Regions from separate parts of the Cupriavidus sp. SHE genome, predicted to be linked through region 2. Evidence: predicted binding sites of a transcription regulator. Region 2 holds the regulator's gene; the other holds the start of a gene.
The links. Region 2 encodes FNR, which switches genes on or off when oxygen is low (the NO sensors DNR and NnrR bind a similar motif). Its sites were predicted from a motif close to TTGATNNNNATCAA; they were not measured.

Region 1 (7,922 bases), on a different contig from region 2:
AAGGCGCCGTCGTCGACCGGCTGTACCAGGGCGATGTCACGCTATACACGGTCGAGCTTGCCAGCGGACACCGGCTGCAAACGATGGTCGCCAACGCGGGGCCGGTGACCGACGGGCAGTTCACGCGGGGCGATCGGGTCGAGCTCGACTGGCCCGGCAACGCCGGCGTGTTTCTAAGCCGGTGAGGCGAAGAGACAGCCATGATCACGCGCGCGGATCGGCTGGCCCGCTGGCTTGTCTGTGGCATCCCCATCGCCTTCCTGCTCGTCTTCTTCGGCATTCCTTCGGCCATCATGATCGTGGCGGCATTCCGGACACCGGCGGAGTCCGGCGGATTGCTGCCGCTGATTCCACCTGACCAAGGCCTGACCACCACCGCGGCCCTCGCCGTGCTCAGGCACTGGCCGGATCTATTCACGCTCGACAACCTCCGCGAGTTGATCCAGGAACCGCTCTATGCCGGGCTGTTTCTCAAATCAGCCGGCTATGCCGCGCTAACCACCGCGATCTGCCTGGTGGCTGCCTACCCGCTGGCTTGGTGGATCGCCCGCAGCGACAGGCGACGGCGCGACCTGCTGCTGATCCTTGTGATCCTGCCGTTCTGGTCGAACTTCCTGATCCGGATCTACGCGTGGATGATCATCCTGAGTCCACGCGGATACCTGATGCATGGCGTCAACAGTCTCATCGGCTGGATGGGCTTCGCCCCGGTCGAAGCGCTCTACACACCCGCTGCCGTCATCCTCGTGCTGGTCTACGTGCACCTGCCGTTCTTCATCCTGCCGCTCTATGCCAGCCTGGAAAAGCAGGACCCCCTGCTGCTCGATGCCGCGCGCGACCTGGGCGCGAATGGCTGGCATTGCTTCTGGCAGGTGATCTGGCCGCTTTCGCTGCCGGGCGTCTACGCGGGCATCGCGCTCGTCTTCACGCCGTGTCTGGGGATCTTTGCCGTGCCTGAACTGGTGGGCGGCACGCGATCGATCCTGATCGGCAACCTGATCAAGCAGCAGTTCCTCGATAGCCGAGACTGGCCACTGGGGTCGGCGCTATCGCTGGCGCTGGTGGGCATCGTGCTGGCGTTGATCGGACTGGCGACGCTGGCGGCACGCGTGAAGGGCACAGCGCGTGCCGCCTCGCAGCGGGGTACGCAGAAGTCCGCCCATCGTTCAGCGCAACCCGCGTCGGCCGCCGTGGCCACTGGCAGGAGATCGTCATGAATCGCCCCCGATGGCCTGTGTGGGTGGCCTGCCTGGGCTGCGCGGTCTATGCGTTCCTGTACCTGCCGCTGCTGATCGTCGTGGCCTACTCGTTCAATGACTCGCGCCTGAACGCGGAATGGGACGGCTTCACGCTGCACTGGTATGACGTGCTGGCAAATGATCCGGACATGCTCGGTGCGGCGTGGAACTCGTTGATGATCGGCGCGATCGCGGCAGGCACGTCATGCGTGCTCGGCACGCTCGCCGCCATCGCGCTGCACCGCTACCGGCCGCCATTGCTGGCTACGCTGGTGCTCGCGCCGATCGCGATGCCCGAGGTATTGATGGGGGTGTCGCTGCTGCTGTTCTTTGTTGCCGTGAATATCGATCTCGGCCTGACAGCCGTGGCGCTGTCGCATATCACGTTCTGCGTGGGCTTTGTTGCCGTGGTGGTGCGTGCCCGGCTCGAAGGGCTCGACGAGAGCCTGATCGACGCCGCCCGCGATCTCGGCGCCTCGCCGCTTCAGGCCGGGTGGCATGTCATGCTGCCGCTGATGCTGCCGGGCGTCCTCGCGGGCGCGTTGCTGGCCTTCACCCTGTCGATGGACGACTTTGTCGTGACCTTCTTCACGGCGGGACCCGGCCAACCGACACTGCCGCTGCAGATCTACTCGATGATCCGGATCGCGGTCACGCCGGAAGTGAATGCGATCTCGTCCATCCTCATGATGCTGACACTGGCCGTGTCGCTCACGGCCTATCGCGTTTCGCGCGACGTCTGGAGGGCGCAACTATGAGTCATCGCATTTGGGCGAAGGTGCGCCATCTGCTGGTGGGCCTGACGCTGACGGGGTGCTTCGGTCTGGCCATGGCCACGGAAGATCTGAACGTATTCACCTGGAACAACGCGCTGTCGCCCGAGACGATCGCCCGATTCGAGTCCGAATGCGCCTGTCACGTGAACCTGACGTACTTCGGTTCGATGGAGGAAGCGCTGGCCAAGCTCGCGGGCGGCGCGCAAGGGTTCGACGTGATATGTCCGAGCAACTACGGCATTCCGGCGCTGATCCGCCTGGGGCTGCTCCGGCCGCTGGACAAGCACGCCATCCCGAATCTTCGCAATATCGACCCGGCGTTCCTGAACACGCCGCTTGACCCTGGCAACGTCTATTCCCTGCCCTACGATTTCACGATCACGCTGGTCGGCTACAACGCCACGCGCCTGCACGCTCTGGGGCTCGATGCGTCGTCATGGTCGCTGGTCTTCGACCCGCACATGCTGGAGAAGCTGCGGGGCCGTGTCACCGTGCTGGACGACCCCCGCGAAGTCATCGCGGCCGCGTTGCGCTACAAGGGCCACTCCGGTAACTCGACAGACCCTGCGCAACTGCGCGAAGCCGAGGCGGCCATCCGCGCCGCGCTGCCCTACTGGGCGGCGTTCAACAGCCAGAGCTATATCCGCGAGCTTACGGTCGGCAATATCTGGGTGGTGCTCGGCTATTCGAGCGATGTCTATCAGGCCGGGCTGGACGCGCGCAACACCCACCGGGCTTTCTCGATCACCTCGTCGCTGCAACGCGAGGGCAATGGCATGACCGCCGACAGTTTCGTGGTCACTAAGACGGCGCCGCATCCCGCACTGGCATACAGGTTCATCAACTTCATGTTGCGCCCTGAAAATGCCGCTGAGATCACTAATGCCATCGGCGCGGGCAATCCGAATGCCGCGGCGCGCGCGTTCATCCGGCCAGACCTGCTGGCCGACCCGGTCATCACGCCGGGCGCCGCGCAGCGGCAGCGGCTCGAACAGTTGAACGACCTCGACAGCGGCACGCGGCGGGCGTGGAATCGCGCGTGGACCGACCTCAAGGTCGGCCACTAGCGATTCGATCGGGCAAGGATGGGGATGGGGAATTACGCGGAAGTGGTGCTTTGGCCGGCGGCCACTTCCTCGGCCAGCGGAATGTCGCCACGCACCACCAATACGGGAACGGAAGCGTGGCGCACCAGGGTTTCGGCCACGCTGCCAAGCACGACGCGCTGCAGCCCGCTCTTGCCGTGGGTGCCGATGACCACCAGGTCAGGCTTGCTGTCCTGGATGTCATGGATCAGCCGGTTCGCAACGTCGCCGAGCGTGGACTTGTCGTCGAGCAGCCGCTCGGTGAACTTGATGCCGGCGCGCTCGGCGTGGTGCCGGGCCTTGACGAGCAGCGCATTGCCGGCCGCCACGCGATGCTGGTGCTCCTCCTCCAGTTCACCGCCATGCGCGCGCACCCTAAGGAAACCGTAGTCGATGACATGGATGATCTCGAGATTTGAACCGGTGGCGCGGGCCAGCCGGACGGCTTCGTCCAGCGCGCGGGACGAGCAGTGGCTATCGTCGATCGGGACCATGATGTTGCGATACATGTGGGGCTCCTTTTGGAATGGCAGTCCCCGCCGGGATGGCGGAGATTCTCACACGTCACTCTAAGCGGGGAGGTTGTTGTTGCTTTGATGTAGCGCAAACTCGCTCCAGTCTTAAATCTAGCCGACTCCGGGAACCTGCGCTTGCGGCACTGCAGCCACCCAGCCAGTCGCATCGACCGGACATTCGGGCCCGTGCTACAGTCCGCCGGGTATCAGACGCCACATTCAGACGCCCCAAGACTCCGCCCGCCATGCCAGAGCGCCCCGCCCCTTCCGCTGCCAAACCGTCGTCGATGAACGTCAAGACGGCGCTGCGCGTCATCGAAATCATCGAAACGTTCGCACGCGAGCGCCGGGCGTTGTCGCTGTCGGAACTGGCCCGCCTGCTGGCCGTGCCGGCGTCGAGCTGTCTGGCGCTGATCCGCACGCTGACCTCGCTCGGCTATCTCTACGAAACCGCGCGCCGCCAAGGCTACTACCCCACCGGCCGCCTGCTGGCGATGGCGCAGCAGATTGCTCGCCACGATCCGGTGCTGGATCGCGTGCATGGCACGATGAGCGAGTTGCGTGACGCCACCGGCGAAACCATCGTCATCGGCAAACTGCATGAAGGGCAGGCGGCGGTGTATCTGGATGTGCTTGAATCACCACATGCGATTCGATACATCGCTACGGCGGGCGAGCGCCGCGAGCTTCATGCCAATTCGATCGGCAAGGCCCTGCTGGCGGCGATGGACGAGGCCGAACGCGCGACGCTGCTCGCGCAACTGCCCTTCCAGGCGTTCACCTCGCGCACGCTGACCACGCCCGCCGCGCTGGAAGCGGATCTGCAGCAGGCGCGCGAACGCGGCGCCTACGTGAACCTGAGCGAGTCGATGCCCGACGTGGGGGCGCTGGCATGGCCGGTGCGGCTGTCCGGCGAGTGCTACGCGATTTCGATTGCGGGTCCGGTCTACCGGATCGAACCGCACCTCGACCGCTATGCGCCAATGCTGCGCGCCGCCTGTGCGGCGCTGGAAAAAACCTGAGCGGAGTCAGTCGGCGGCGTCGCGCTCGCGCAGCCGCCAACCGGTGGCATCCGGCAAGCCCAGTCCGTCCACGGGCGCGGAAGCCGCCAACGCCAGCACGGCGTCATCGCGCCGCCAGGTCACCGCATTGGCCTGGGATATCGGCGCCGGCAGCGCCTCCACCACATGTCCCATCATGGTCTGGAACAGGTTGCCACCGTGGCACTTGATCCACGCTTCCTTCAGGGTCCAGAGTTGAAAAAACGCCACGAGACGCGCATCGGCATCGCTCTCGCGCAACAGTTCGGGTAGCGCGGCACGCTCGGCCTCCGTCGTGGTGGCTTCGATCAGCGTGTCCAGATGCTTGCGCGGCTGCAGGTGCTCGATATCGATGCCAACCGGCACATCGGCCACCGCGCAGGCCAGATGGTCGCCGGAATGGGCAATCGACACGAACACCGGCACGCCCACCGCACCACTCGTATGTATCGCCAGTGGCGGCGAATCCTCCGCGGCCGACAGCGCCCACTCGGACGCATCGCCGCCGAATGTCACCGCCAGCAGCCGGCGCGCCAGCCACCGGCCAGCGGCGAACTGCTCCGCCCGCGCCTCGGCCCGCATCGTCGCCAGCCGCCCCAGTTCTTCCTGCGACATCCAACGGCTCACGGGCGGCGCCATTGCCGCGAAGGCCATCACAGATCCGGTACGCAGTGCGAGCGGCATGTCAGTGGAAGGGTTCGAATGCGTAGAAAAGGATCGAAAAGGATCGAAAAAGGCCGAAAGGGTCAGGAACGACTCAGTCGTTCCAGCGGCGCAAGACCAGCGACGTATTGATGCCGCCGAACGCGAAATTGTTGCTCATCACGTACTCGGTGTCGATAGCACGCCCCTTGCCCACGATGTAGTCAAGTTGCGCGCAGCGGGGATCGGGGTTCTCCAGATTGATCGTCGGCGCGAACCAGCCATCGCGCATCATCTCGATCGTCATCCACGCCTCGAGCGCACCACACGCGCCCAGCGTATGGCCGACGTAGCTCTTGAGCGAACTGATTGGCATTCGGGCGCCAAACACGGCGTGCGTGGCCTGTGATTCGGCGATATCGCCCTGATCGGTAGCCGTGCCATGCGCGTTCACGTAGCCGATTCGATCCGGCGAGACGCCGGCATCGTCCAGCGCCATCCGCATGGCCAGGGCCATCGTGCCGGCATCGGCCTGGGTCACATGCACGCCATCGCTGTTGGTGCCATAGCCAACGATCTCGGCCAGGATCGGGGCGCCACGCTGCCGCGCGTGCTCCAGTTCCTCGAGTACCAGCGTGCAGGCGCCCTCGCCCAGCACCAGGCCATCGCGCGCGGCATCGAACGGTCGTGGCGTCGCCGTGGGCGCCTCGTTGCGCGTGCTGGTGGCGAACAGCGTATCGAAGACGGCCGCCTCCGTGGCGTCAAGCTCTTCGGCCCCGCCTGCCACCATCGCCACCTGACGGCCCATGCGGATCGTCTCGTAAGCGTAGCCAATGCCGTGGCTGCCTGACGTGCAGGCGCTCGACGTGGTCAGGATGCGGCCCTTGATGCCGAAGAACACGCCGATGTTCACGGCGGCCGTATGCGACATCATGCGGATGTACGTGGTGGCATTGACGCCCTCGGTGGTGCGGTCGCTCATCATCCGCGCGAAGTCCTGCGCGGCGGACGGCGTGCCCGTCGAGGACCCGTACGCGATCCCCATCTGTCCGCCGGTCACCAGCGGATGTCCGGCCAGCCCGGCCCCGGCCAGCGCCGATTCGGTCGCCAGCACGGCCATCTGCGACACGCGGCCCATGGTCCGCATGAGTTTGCGCGTGTAGTGCGGCGGCAGCGTGAACGGCGGCACCGGCGCCGCGATGTGCGTGTTGAGGCCACGGATCTCGCGCCAGCCTGGCATGACCACTATCGCATTGCGACCGGCGGCCAGGCGCTCGCGCACCGTCGCCCAGTCGTTGCCGATCGCGCTGACCGCGCCCGCTCCCGTGACCACCACCCGCTTCATCCGAACATGCCTCCGTTCACCGAAATTACCTGGCGCGTAATGTACCCGGCATCGGGCGAAAGCAGGAACGCCACCGTGGCCGCCACCTCGTCCGGGGTGCCCATGCGGCGGGCGGGAATCATCTTCATGGCTTCCTCGCGCACGTGTTCTTCAATCATTTCCGTGTCGATCAGCCCCGGCGCCACGCAGTTGACCGTGATCTGGCGCTTGGCCAGTTCGATCGCCAGCGCCTTGGTGGCGCCGATCACCCCGGCCTTGGCAGCGCTGTAGTTGGTCTGCCCGCGATTGCCAACGATCCCGGACGCCGACGACAGCGTGACGATCCGGCCCGGCCGACGCCGCTGCACCATCGGCAGCACCACAGGGTTGAGCACGTTGAAAAACGCATCGAGGTTGGTGTGAATCACCTCGTCCCACTCCTCGCCGCTCATGGCCGGAAACGCTGCATCGCGGGCCAGCCCGGCGTTGCAGACCACTCCGTAGTAGCAGCCGTGATGGTCAATATCGGCCAGCAATGCGCTGGCCGCGGCCTCGCGTTGCCCGACATCGAAACACAGCACGCGCGCATTTCGGCCGAACGCGCGCACGGCGTCGGCCACCGATTCGGCTTCGTTGCGACGCGCGCGGCAGTGGATCACCACGTCATAGCCATCGCGCGCAAGACGCAGCGCAATGGCGCGGCCGATGCCGCGCGATGATCCCGTGACGAGCACGGTCTGGGTTGTCATGTCTGCTGCCCCTCGAGGAAGGCCTGCGCGTCCGCAGGCCGATATACCGAAACCGTTGCCCGAGCCACCTCCTGGCCGCCCATGTCCAGCGTGCAAGCGAACAGCGACAGGCCGTCATCACCCGCCATCTCCAGCCGGGCACGAATGGTCAGCACGCTGCCCACCGGAAACGCGGGCACGTCGCTGGCATAGCGGCGCGAGCCCAGCAGGAAACCCGGGCCGGGCTTGCTTCCATTGCCGCGAGCCTGCATACCCGCCCATGCCGCGATCGTCTGTGCCATGTACTCGATGCCAATCCATGCGGGCATCCCAGCGTCATCGACGAACAACTGCGTCGACCTGACTGTCGCGCGCGCCACGCACTGGGTGTCATCGGCTGCCAGCAGTTCGTCGATCAGACGCATCGCGCCGTCATGCGGCACCAGCTCGCCAACGGGCGGCAAGGTCGATATCGGTGCGGGTGTGCGCATCTTTAGCCCTCCCCCATCACCAATACGCAATTGCTACCCCCAAACGCAAACGAATTGCTCACCGCATGGCGCACCGGCCGGCC
Region 2 (7,922 bases):
CTCGGAAATCACGAAACGGAACAGATCCTCGCCACCGGCAGCGGTCTTCGCGCCGCCCTTGCCGGCTTGTCGCCCGGGCTTGTCGCCCTGGCGCTGCTCGACACGCTGGTCACCCCTGTCAGCGCCCGGCTTGCCACCAGGCTGTTGGCCCTTGCGCTGACCACCCTTGTTGCGGCGACCCGGCTGTTGCGAGGCTGGCTTGTTGTCGCCATCAACCAGCGCCGCCTTGCGTTGCGGCTGCTGACGGCGCTTGCGAGCCCCCTGCGCGGGCTGATCCGATCGCGGCTGGCCAGCTTGCGCGTCGCCACCCGCCTCCTCGGCACCAGCAACTGCCTGCGTATCGGCGGCCGGCGCCGGCTTGCGACGCCCGCGGCCACGCGCGGGGGCGGCGGGCGTCGAAGCATCGCCGCTTTCGCCAGTCGACGAGGGCTCGACATCGTCGCGCCCCGTTTCCCGGCCATCGCGGTCCTGCCCCGCCTGGCGACGGGAAGCCACTAGATTGCGCAGGCCGCGGCGCAGCCCCTTGCGGCGGGGCGCGCCTTCGGCGCCGTTACCCTCGGGGGCAGCGCCGGTGTCGCCCGGCACGTCCGGCTGGCGGACGTCTTGGTCAGCGGAATCAGACAAAGTATTCACTATCGATGTTGCATGTTGTTCAGTTGGACACACGCTCGTCGTCGTCCTCGGTCGTCAGCGGCATATCACCGTCGCGAGCCGGAACTGCGGCGTCTTCCTGCGAGGAAGACTCTGTGTCCACATGGAATCCGTTGGCCTGGGCCACCGGCGCGTCATCGTCATGCCCATCACCCTCGGGCAACTGCGCGACGCTGTCGTTCTGTTCGTTTTCATTGCCGGCGGCATCGCTCGCGCCACCGGACAGATCTTCGGATTGCGGCTCGACCGACAACGACTCAACTGCCGGCTCGCCCGCCTCAGCCACCTCAACGGCAGCCTCCGAAAAGGCCTCCTCGTCACCAGCAGGCGGATTCGCCGTCGCGACCGCCTCGAAATCGATGGCCTGCTGATCCAGCAGAGCCGCCTGGGCCTGGGCCTGGGCATCCTCGAGCGGCGGTAACTCATCCAGCGAGCGCAGACCGAGGTCATCCAGAAATGCCTTGGTCGTTGCGTACAACGCGGGGCGGCCAGGCACGTCCCTGTGACCGATGACTTCGATCCAGTCCCGGTCCTCAAGCTTCTTGACCACTTCCGTGCTGACCGTCACGCCCCGGATCTCTTCGATGTCACCGCGCGTCACCGGCTGCCGATACGCGATGATCGCTAGCGTTTCCATCACGGCACGCGAGTACTTCGGCGGCTTCTCCGGATTGAGCCGGTCAAGAAACTCGCGCATCTCGGGACGGCTCTGGAACCGCCAGCCGCTGGCCAGGGCCACGAGCTCTACCCCGCGCTGCTGCCAGTCGTTGCGCAGCTCTTCGAGCAGAACCCGGATGGTGTCGGCACCGACGTCGTCGGCGAACAACCGTCGCAGATCACCAACGCGCAACGGCTCCTGCGCACAGATCAGCGCGGTCTCGAGGACGATCTTCGCCTCTTGGGTATTCATGTGATTGTGTGCAGCCTGTCTTTGCACCTGCTTCTGGACGAATCCTGAAGCACTGGAGATTGCAGATACAGCGAGGCCTGAGCCACCGCCATCTCATCGCGCAGCTAACTCGCAGCTTTTCGCAGCGCAGCCGTGCACCTCATTTTCTTTGCATCGAATTGCCGGGTCGTTCCGGCAGGAGATCGTCCGGGGCTGACAGACTGCGCCAGTCAACGGACCTCTTGCGTCGCACCCTCTCCCTTTTGGGGTGGACATTCACCTGGACAATCAGATCGCCAAGGCGGCAAGAAACAATCGATATCGGCCCAGGCAACTTCGCCTGGCACCGGCGCCACCTCTCCACACAGCCCCATCGGACTTTGGAACCAGATCTTCTGAACCGGATGAACTGTGGGGACGATCCTGGCAAGCCAGACCTGCCCAGACCCCCTGGGCACACACCCCAGATCGGGAATGCAGCCCCGGCGACGCCACGAGCGCATCGGAGCGCGATACCGTGGTTTCGCGATTGTATGGCATTCCAGCCCCGCCCTGCAACCAGCAAAAAAGTCTAGAACACGACGCAGAAGCCGTGATTGGCCAACGTATCGGGCAGCCAGACGGCGCGTGCGACACCCAGCGCCCCAAAACTGATCACAATAAGCGCGGCGCCCACTCGCACGCTGGGGCGGCGCGACAGTTGCCGCAGGTAGCCCGACAAACCCGAGATCACCAGCAGGTTCGGCAGCGTCCCGATGCCAAAGGCCGTCATGACAAGTGCCCCAGACGGCGCATTACCAGCCAACAGGGCGAGCGCGAGTGCGCCATACACCATACCGCAAGGCACCAGCCCCCAGGCCAGCCCCATCCCATAGCGCCGCATGATGGGCGCGTGCCGACGCAAGCGTAGCGGCATCTGCATACCCAGCGACGCGACGCCCTGAACGACATATGAGGCCGCCCGCGCCGCCAACCGCTCGAGCCATGTTGCCCGCATGACGCGGCCGCGCAACAACCACACCCCGGTCAGAACGAGCAACAGGCTGCCTGCACCGTAGAGCCAGCGCTGCACTGGCAGGTAGTCCTGCTTCCAGACTGTCGCGCCCACCGCCCCCATCAGCGCCCCAAGCAGCACATAGGTCGTGAGACGCCCGGCGTGCATGACCAGCAGTTCCAGCCACCAGTGAAACCGCGAGCGATGCACGACGTTAACGACCGCGACAGCGCCCCCGGACTGCCGTTGCTCGACAGCAATGGCAATTCCTCCACACATGGCTGCGCAATGCACGCCGCCAAGCAATGCAAGTGTAAAGACACTGAAAAGCACACCAAATGGCAACTGTTCCTCGCTTCTGCGTCACATCAAGCTGTAAAATGCCTGCATCGCGCCTCCATCGCAAGCGCATTCATGCGAGCACCATCAATTGCTTACCTCCATTCCCGTCACCGAGATGTCTCCGCGTTGCTCCACTTGCGCCATGGGCCAGCTTTGCCTTCCCGTGGGCATGTCGCAACAGGACCTCGCAAAGATGGACACGCTCGTACAGGAACGCGTTCGTGTTCACAAGGGCGAAACGCTCTATCGCATGGGCGAACCGCTTACCGCAGTCTATGCGATCCGCTTTGGCACATTGAAGACCCACGTGACCATGGAGGACGGACGCACGCAAATCACCGGCTTCCATTTGCCCGGTGAAGTCGTCGGGCTCGACGGCCTCGGCGAGATGCAGCATGCGTCCGATGCCACCGCGCTCGAGGACACCGAGGTCTGCGTCGTACGATTTGATGACCTGCAATCGCTGTCCGGCACCTTGCCTTCTCTCCAGCAGCAGTTCCTGCGACTGATGAGCAAGGAAATCTCGCAGGACCAGATCATGCTGATCACTCTTGGCTCGATGCGTGCCGAAGAGCGCCTGGCAGCATTTCTCGTCAACATGTCGGAGCGCCTGTCGATGCGCGGCTACTCGTCGAGCGAGTTCGTGCTGCGGATGAGCCGCGAAGAAATCGGCAGCTACCTTGGCCTCAAGCTCGAAACCGTGAGTCGGCTCTTCTCTCGATTCGCCGAAGCCGGCCTGATTCAGATTCGCCAACGACACGTGAAACTCGTGGACATGGAAGGCATCAGGCAGGTCTATAGCCGAAACTGCTAACGAACCTCCTAGCCTGGAAAACGGCCGCACCGGGAACTCAGCGCCCGGTGCGGCCGTTTTGCTTTCTACCTGCACTCGATCCATTACTCGAGTTCGTCGGTCTCCTCGAGCTTGGTTGGCATGGTGTATAGCGTCAGCCCGCTGGACAACGCGCAAAACAACCACGCCACCAGGAAGCCAATCGTGTAGACCGCCTCACGAGACGCTTCCACCTGGTGCCCGAAGAACGTGAGATCGCCCGGATCAACGACCGAAAATACGGTGGCGGTGGCCGCTCCGCCCATCAGAAACGCCGGCCAAAGTACCCACATCAGCCAGCGGAGTCTCATGGGCGCCTCGCAGCCGGCGACGCCACATGCTCCGCCCCCGTTTTCTCTACGACCAGGCCATGACGCTCCACGCCGGAAACCGGCAAATCCGGATGCGTGTTGGCGAGCCAGATGGTCACGCCGCAGCCAATAATTGCAAGCAACGGACCGCTCATCAAAAGCCACGGCCACGGTTCCCTGTACCAGGGCTTGGACTGTTGGGATGTCATTGCGCTCTCCTTGTTTGCTGCCATTTCACCCTCAGCATCACAGATTGCGGGGAACAATGAAACTCGTGGATTGCCTGATATGCGCGTCTCGGCCGTCCTCGCCCTCCGCCGTCACCGTTACGTTGATCTTATGCGTGCCTTCCTTGGCATCGTCGATCGGCACGCGAATGCGAATCGGCAACAACCGGTTGGACGTTGGCTGCATGGCCTCGGCGGACTTATCATACTCGACCGTCAGTCCAGTCAGGTCATCGCCTTCAGCCTCCACGCGAATCCGCATCGGCGCTTCCGTGGTGTTGATCACCTGGAGCCGATAGACGTTCTCGATCCAGCGACCCTCCACTTCCCGGCCCAGCGCGCCGCGATCCCGAATGATGTCGACCTTGATCGGCGAGCGCACTGCCAGCGACGCGACGAAGCCCGCCGCCAGAACCAACCAGATCAGCGTATAGATGATCGTGCGTGGTCGCAGCAGCCGCTTGCGCGCGTCGGATGTCGACAGGGACTTGCGCATCGCATTTTCCGACGTGTATCGGATCAGTCCGCGCGGGTACTCCATCTTGTCCATGACCAAATTGCACGCGTCGATACAGGCGCCGCAACCGATGCACTCGTACTGGAGGCCATCACGAATATCGATACCGGTCGGACACACCTGCACGCAGATACTGCAATTCACGCAATCGCCAATGCCAGCAGCATGGCGATCGGTCTTGCGGGAACGGCTACCACGCGGCTCTCCACGACCCACGTCATAGGTCACGACATAGGTATCGCGGTCGACCATCACGCTCTGGAAACGCGCATAGGGGCACATGTACTTGCACACCTGCTCGCGCATGAATCCGGCGTTGCCCCAGGTCGCAAACGCGTAGAACAGCATCCAGAAACTCTGCCAGGGTCCGAGCGTGAAATGCAGGACCTCGCTACCAAGCTCCCGAATCGGCGCGAAATATCCAATAAACGTGAAGCCCGTCCACAGTGCGATCAGCACCCAGAGCACATGCTTGGTCGCCTTGATTCGCAGCTTGCGCAGGCTCCAGGGATCGCCGTCAAGTCGGATCCGCGCGATGCGATCCCCTTCGACATGTCGCTCGATCCACATGAATATTTCTGTGTAGACCGTCTGGGGACAGGCGTAGCCGCAGAACAGGCGTCCGGCGATGGCTGTGAACAGGAATAGCGATAGCGCAGAAATGACCAGCAGCACGGCAAGATAGATCACATCCTGCGGCCACAGCACGAGACCGAAGATGTAGAACTTGCGCGCACCGAGATCGAACAGCACGGCCTGGCGATCATTCCACTGCAGCCAGGGTGTTCCGTAGTAAATCAACTGCGTCAGGATGACCAGCCACACGCGCCAGCTCGAAAACGCGCCAGAGGTCGAGCGCGGATAGATCTTGCGGCGGACCTCATACAGCGCTTCCTCGGTGGTCTCTGCCCCTTTGGGGGGCGGCGCGGGACGCCAAGTGTTGCCGTTACGATCGCTCGACGACTGGCTTGCAGACGGATCGTTCGAGGCGTGATCGTCCGAGTGATCGGGGGCGTTAAGGGGCGCGCTCATCGTGTTGCCCTCACGCCCCGGTGGGCGGCACGCCGCCCGGCCCCGGGGCAGTTAGTCATTTTGCAGCGCCTCCCGTATTCGAGAGTCCCCATACATATGCGGTCAGCATGCGGATGCGCTCAGGCGTCAGAATCTCCTCATGCGCCGGCATATGACCGTTATGTCCCTTAAGAATTGCATCGACGATCGTCGCTTCCGAGCTGCCGTACAACCACGTGTTGTCGGTCAGGTTCGGCGCGCCGAGTGCCTGGTTGCCCTTGCCGTTGGCGCCGTGGCAGGCCGCGCAGGTCGACTTGAAGGTGCTTTCGCCACGCGATGCACGAATCGGATCCGACGACAGACCAGACAGCGAACGCACGTACTGCGCGGTATCGCCGGCCTGCTTCGCATCGATCGTGCTGGCAAACGACGGCATTACGCCATTGCGGCCCTTGGTGATCGTCTGCTGGATCGTCTCCGGCTCGCCACCGTAGAGCCAATCGTTGTCGGTCAGGTTGGGGAAGCCTCGGCTGCCACGCGCATCCGAACCGTGGCACTGCGCGCAGTAGTTCAGGAACAACCGTTGGCCGATCTCGCGTGCATCAGGATCCGCCGCCACCTGCTTGATATCCATGTTCAGATACTTGGCGTAGATCTGGTGCTGCGTTTTCTCGGCCGCTTCGCGGTGAGCTGCGAGTTCGCCCTGCGTCGAGAACTTGAGCATACCAGCGTACGATCCCAGACCCGGATACAACGCCAGGTAACCAAGACCGAAGATGCAGGCCAGCAGGAACATCCACATCCACCAACGTGGCAGCGGGTTGTTCAGTTCGCGCAGGTCACCATCCCAGACATGACCAGTGTCATCCGTGGTGCTGACACCTTTCGGCATCTTGCGTTGGGAGAACAGCAGCCAGACACACCAGACGATCCCGATGAGCGCGATGGCCGCGATGTAATAACTCCAGAAATCGGAAATGAAATCGCTCATGGCTGTGGGTTCCGGCTTGTAGTTGTGGTTTCGTCAGGCAGGGCAAACGGCAACATCGCCGATTCCTGATTGGCGGCCTGGCGGCCGCCCGACCATGCCCACCAGCAGATGCCAATGAACGTCAGCATCGACACGACGGTTGCAATTGCGGTCACGATCGCCATGGCATCACTCCTTCGCCGGCGCCGGAGCCGCCGCCGAGTCAACGCGCACATTGCGGCGATTCAGGCCAAGTCCCTGCAGATACGCCACCAGCGCATCTTCTTCCGTCTTGCCCGCCAGCTCTTCAGACGCACGAGCAATCTCTTCGTCCTTGTACGGCACACCCAGGCGCTTCAGCGCGTGCATGCGTGCCTGGATGTCGTTGGTGGGCAACTGCGTCTTTTCCAGCCACGGGTACGAAGGCATCACCGACTCGGGAACCACATCACGCGGATTGCGCAGGTGGATCCGCTGCCAGTCGTCCGAATAACGGCCGCCAACGCGCGCGAGATCCGGACCGGTACGCTTCGAGCCCCAGAGGAACGGGTGGTCATACACCGACTCGCCCGCCGTGGAAAAATGGCCATAACGCTCAGTCTCCGCCTGCAGGGTACGCACCTGCTGCGAGTGGCAACCAACGCAACCCTCGCGGATGTAGATGTCGCGCCCCATCAGACGCAGCGGCGAGTACGGCGTGATGCCCGGATCGGGCTCGGTCGTCGAGTGCTGGAAGAACAGCGGCACGATCTGCACCAGGCCAGCGATGCTGACCACGATGATGGTTGCGATGATCAACCAGCCGACGTTCTTCTCCAGCGTTTCGTGGGAAAAGAATCCTTGTTTTTGAGACATCGTTCGGTCCTCGGCGATCAGTGGGCGGAAGCCGGCAGGTTGGCCGGAATCGGAGCGTCAACCGCAGGCTTGCCAATGATGGTACGTGCCACGTTGTAAGCCATGAGGATCATGCCGCTCAGGAAGCACAGGCCACCCAGCAGACGGATCAGATAGAACGGATACTTTGCCTTGACCGCTTCGACGAACGCATAGGTCAGCGTGCCGTCAGGCTGCGTGGCGCGCCACATCAGACCTTCCATCACACCGGCGATCCACATCGACGCGATGTAGAGCACCACGCCGATCGTCGCAATCCAGAAGTGCCACTCGATCAGGCGCGT

Region 1: RN01_RS12520 (universal stress protein) is a predicted target of FNR. The motif match lies at 3,693-3,706, and genes of this name have one in related genera.

The regions. Positions count from the first base shown of each region.
Region 1 covers NZ_JWMB01000022.1:15,824-23,745, reverse strand. Annotated here, with positions in the region: gene RN01_RS12540 (ABC transporter ATP-binding protein) at 1-185, shown strand, start outside; gene RN01_RS12535 (ABC transporter permease) at 201-1,217, shown strand; gene RN01_RS12530 (ABC transporter permease) at 1,214-1,996, shown strand; gene RN01_RS12525 (PotD/PotF family extracellular solute-binding protein) at 1,993-3,081, shown strand; gene RN01_RS12520 (universal stress protein) at 3,114-3,608, opposite strand; gene RN01_RS12515 (IclR family transcriptional regulator) at 3,902-4,636, shown strand; gene RN01_RS12510 (4'-phosphopantetheinyl transferase superfamily protein) at 4,643-5,308, opposite strand; gene RN01_RS12505 (beta-ketoacyl-ACP synthase) at 5,412-6,641, opposite strand; gene fabG (3-oxoacyl-ACP reductase FabG) at 6,638-7,369, opposite strand; gene RN01_RS12495 (hotdog family protein) at 7,366-7,839, opposite strand; gene RN01_RS12490 (beta-ketoacyl-ACP synthase) at 7,842-7,922, opposite strand, start outside.
Region 2 covers NZ_JWMB01000025.1:116,668-124,589, reverse strand. Annotated here, with positions in the region: gene rluB (23S rRNA pseudouridine(2605) synthase RluB) at 1-624, opposite strand, end outside; gene scpB (SMC-Scp complex subunit ScpB) at 653-1,561, opposite strand; gene RN01_RS14155 (sulfite exporter TauE/SafE family protein) at 2,112-2,879, opposite strand; gene fnr (fumarate/nitrate reduction transcriptional regulator Fnr) at 2,965-3,690, shown strand; gene RN01_RS14145 (hypothetical protein) at 3,774-4,019, opposite strand; gene RN01_RS14140 (membrane protein) at 4,016-4,252, opposite strand; gene ccoG (cytochrome c oxidase accessory protein CcoG) at 4,266-5,795, opposite strand; gene ccoP (cytochrome-c oxidase, cbb3-type subunit III) at 5,851-6,765, opposite strand; gene RN01_RS14125 (cbb3-type cytochrome oxidase subunit III) at 6,762-6,929, opposite strand; gene ccoO (cytochrome-c oxidase, cbb3-type subunit II) at 6,934-7,599, opposite strand; gene ccoN (cytochrome-c oxidase, cbb3-type subunit I) at 7,617-7,922, opposite strand, start outside.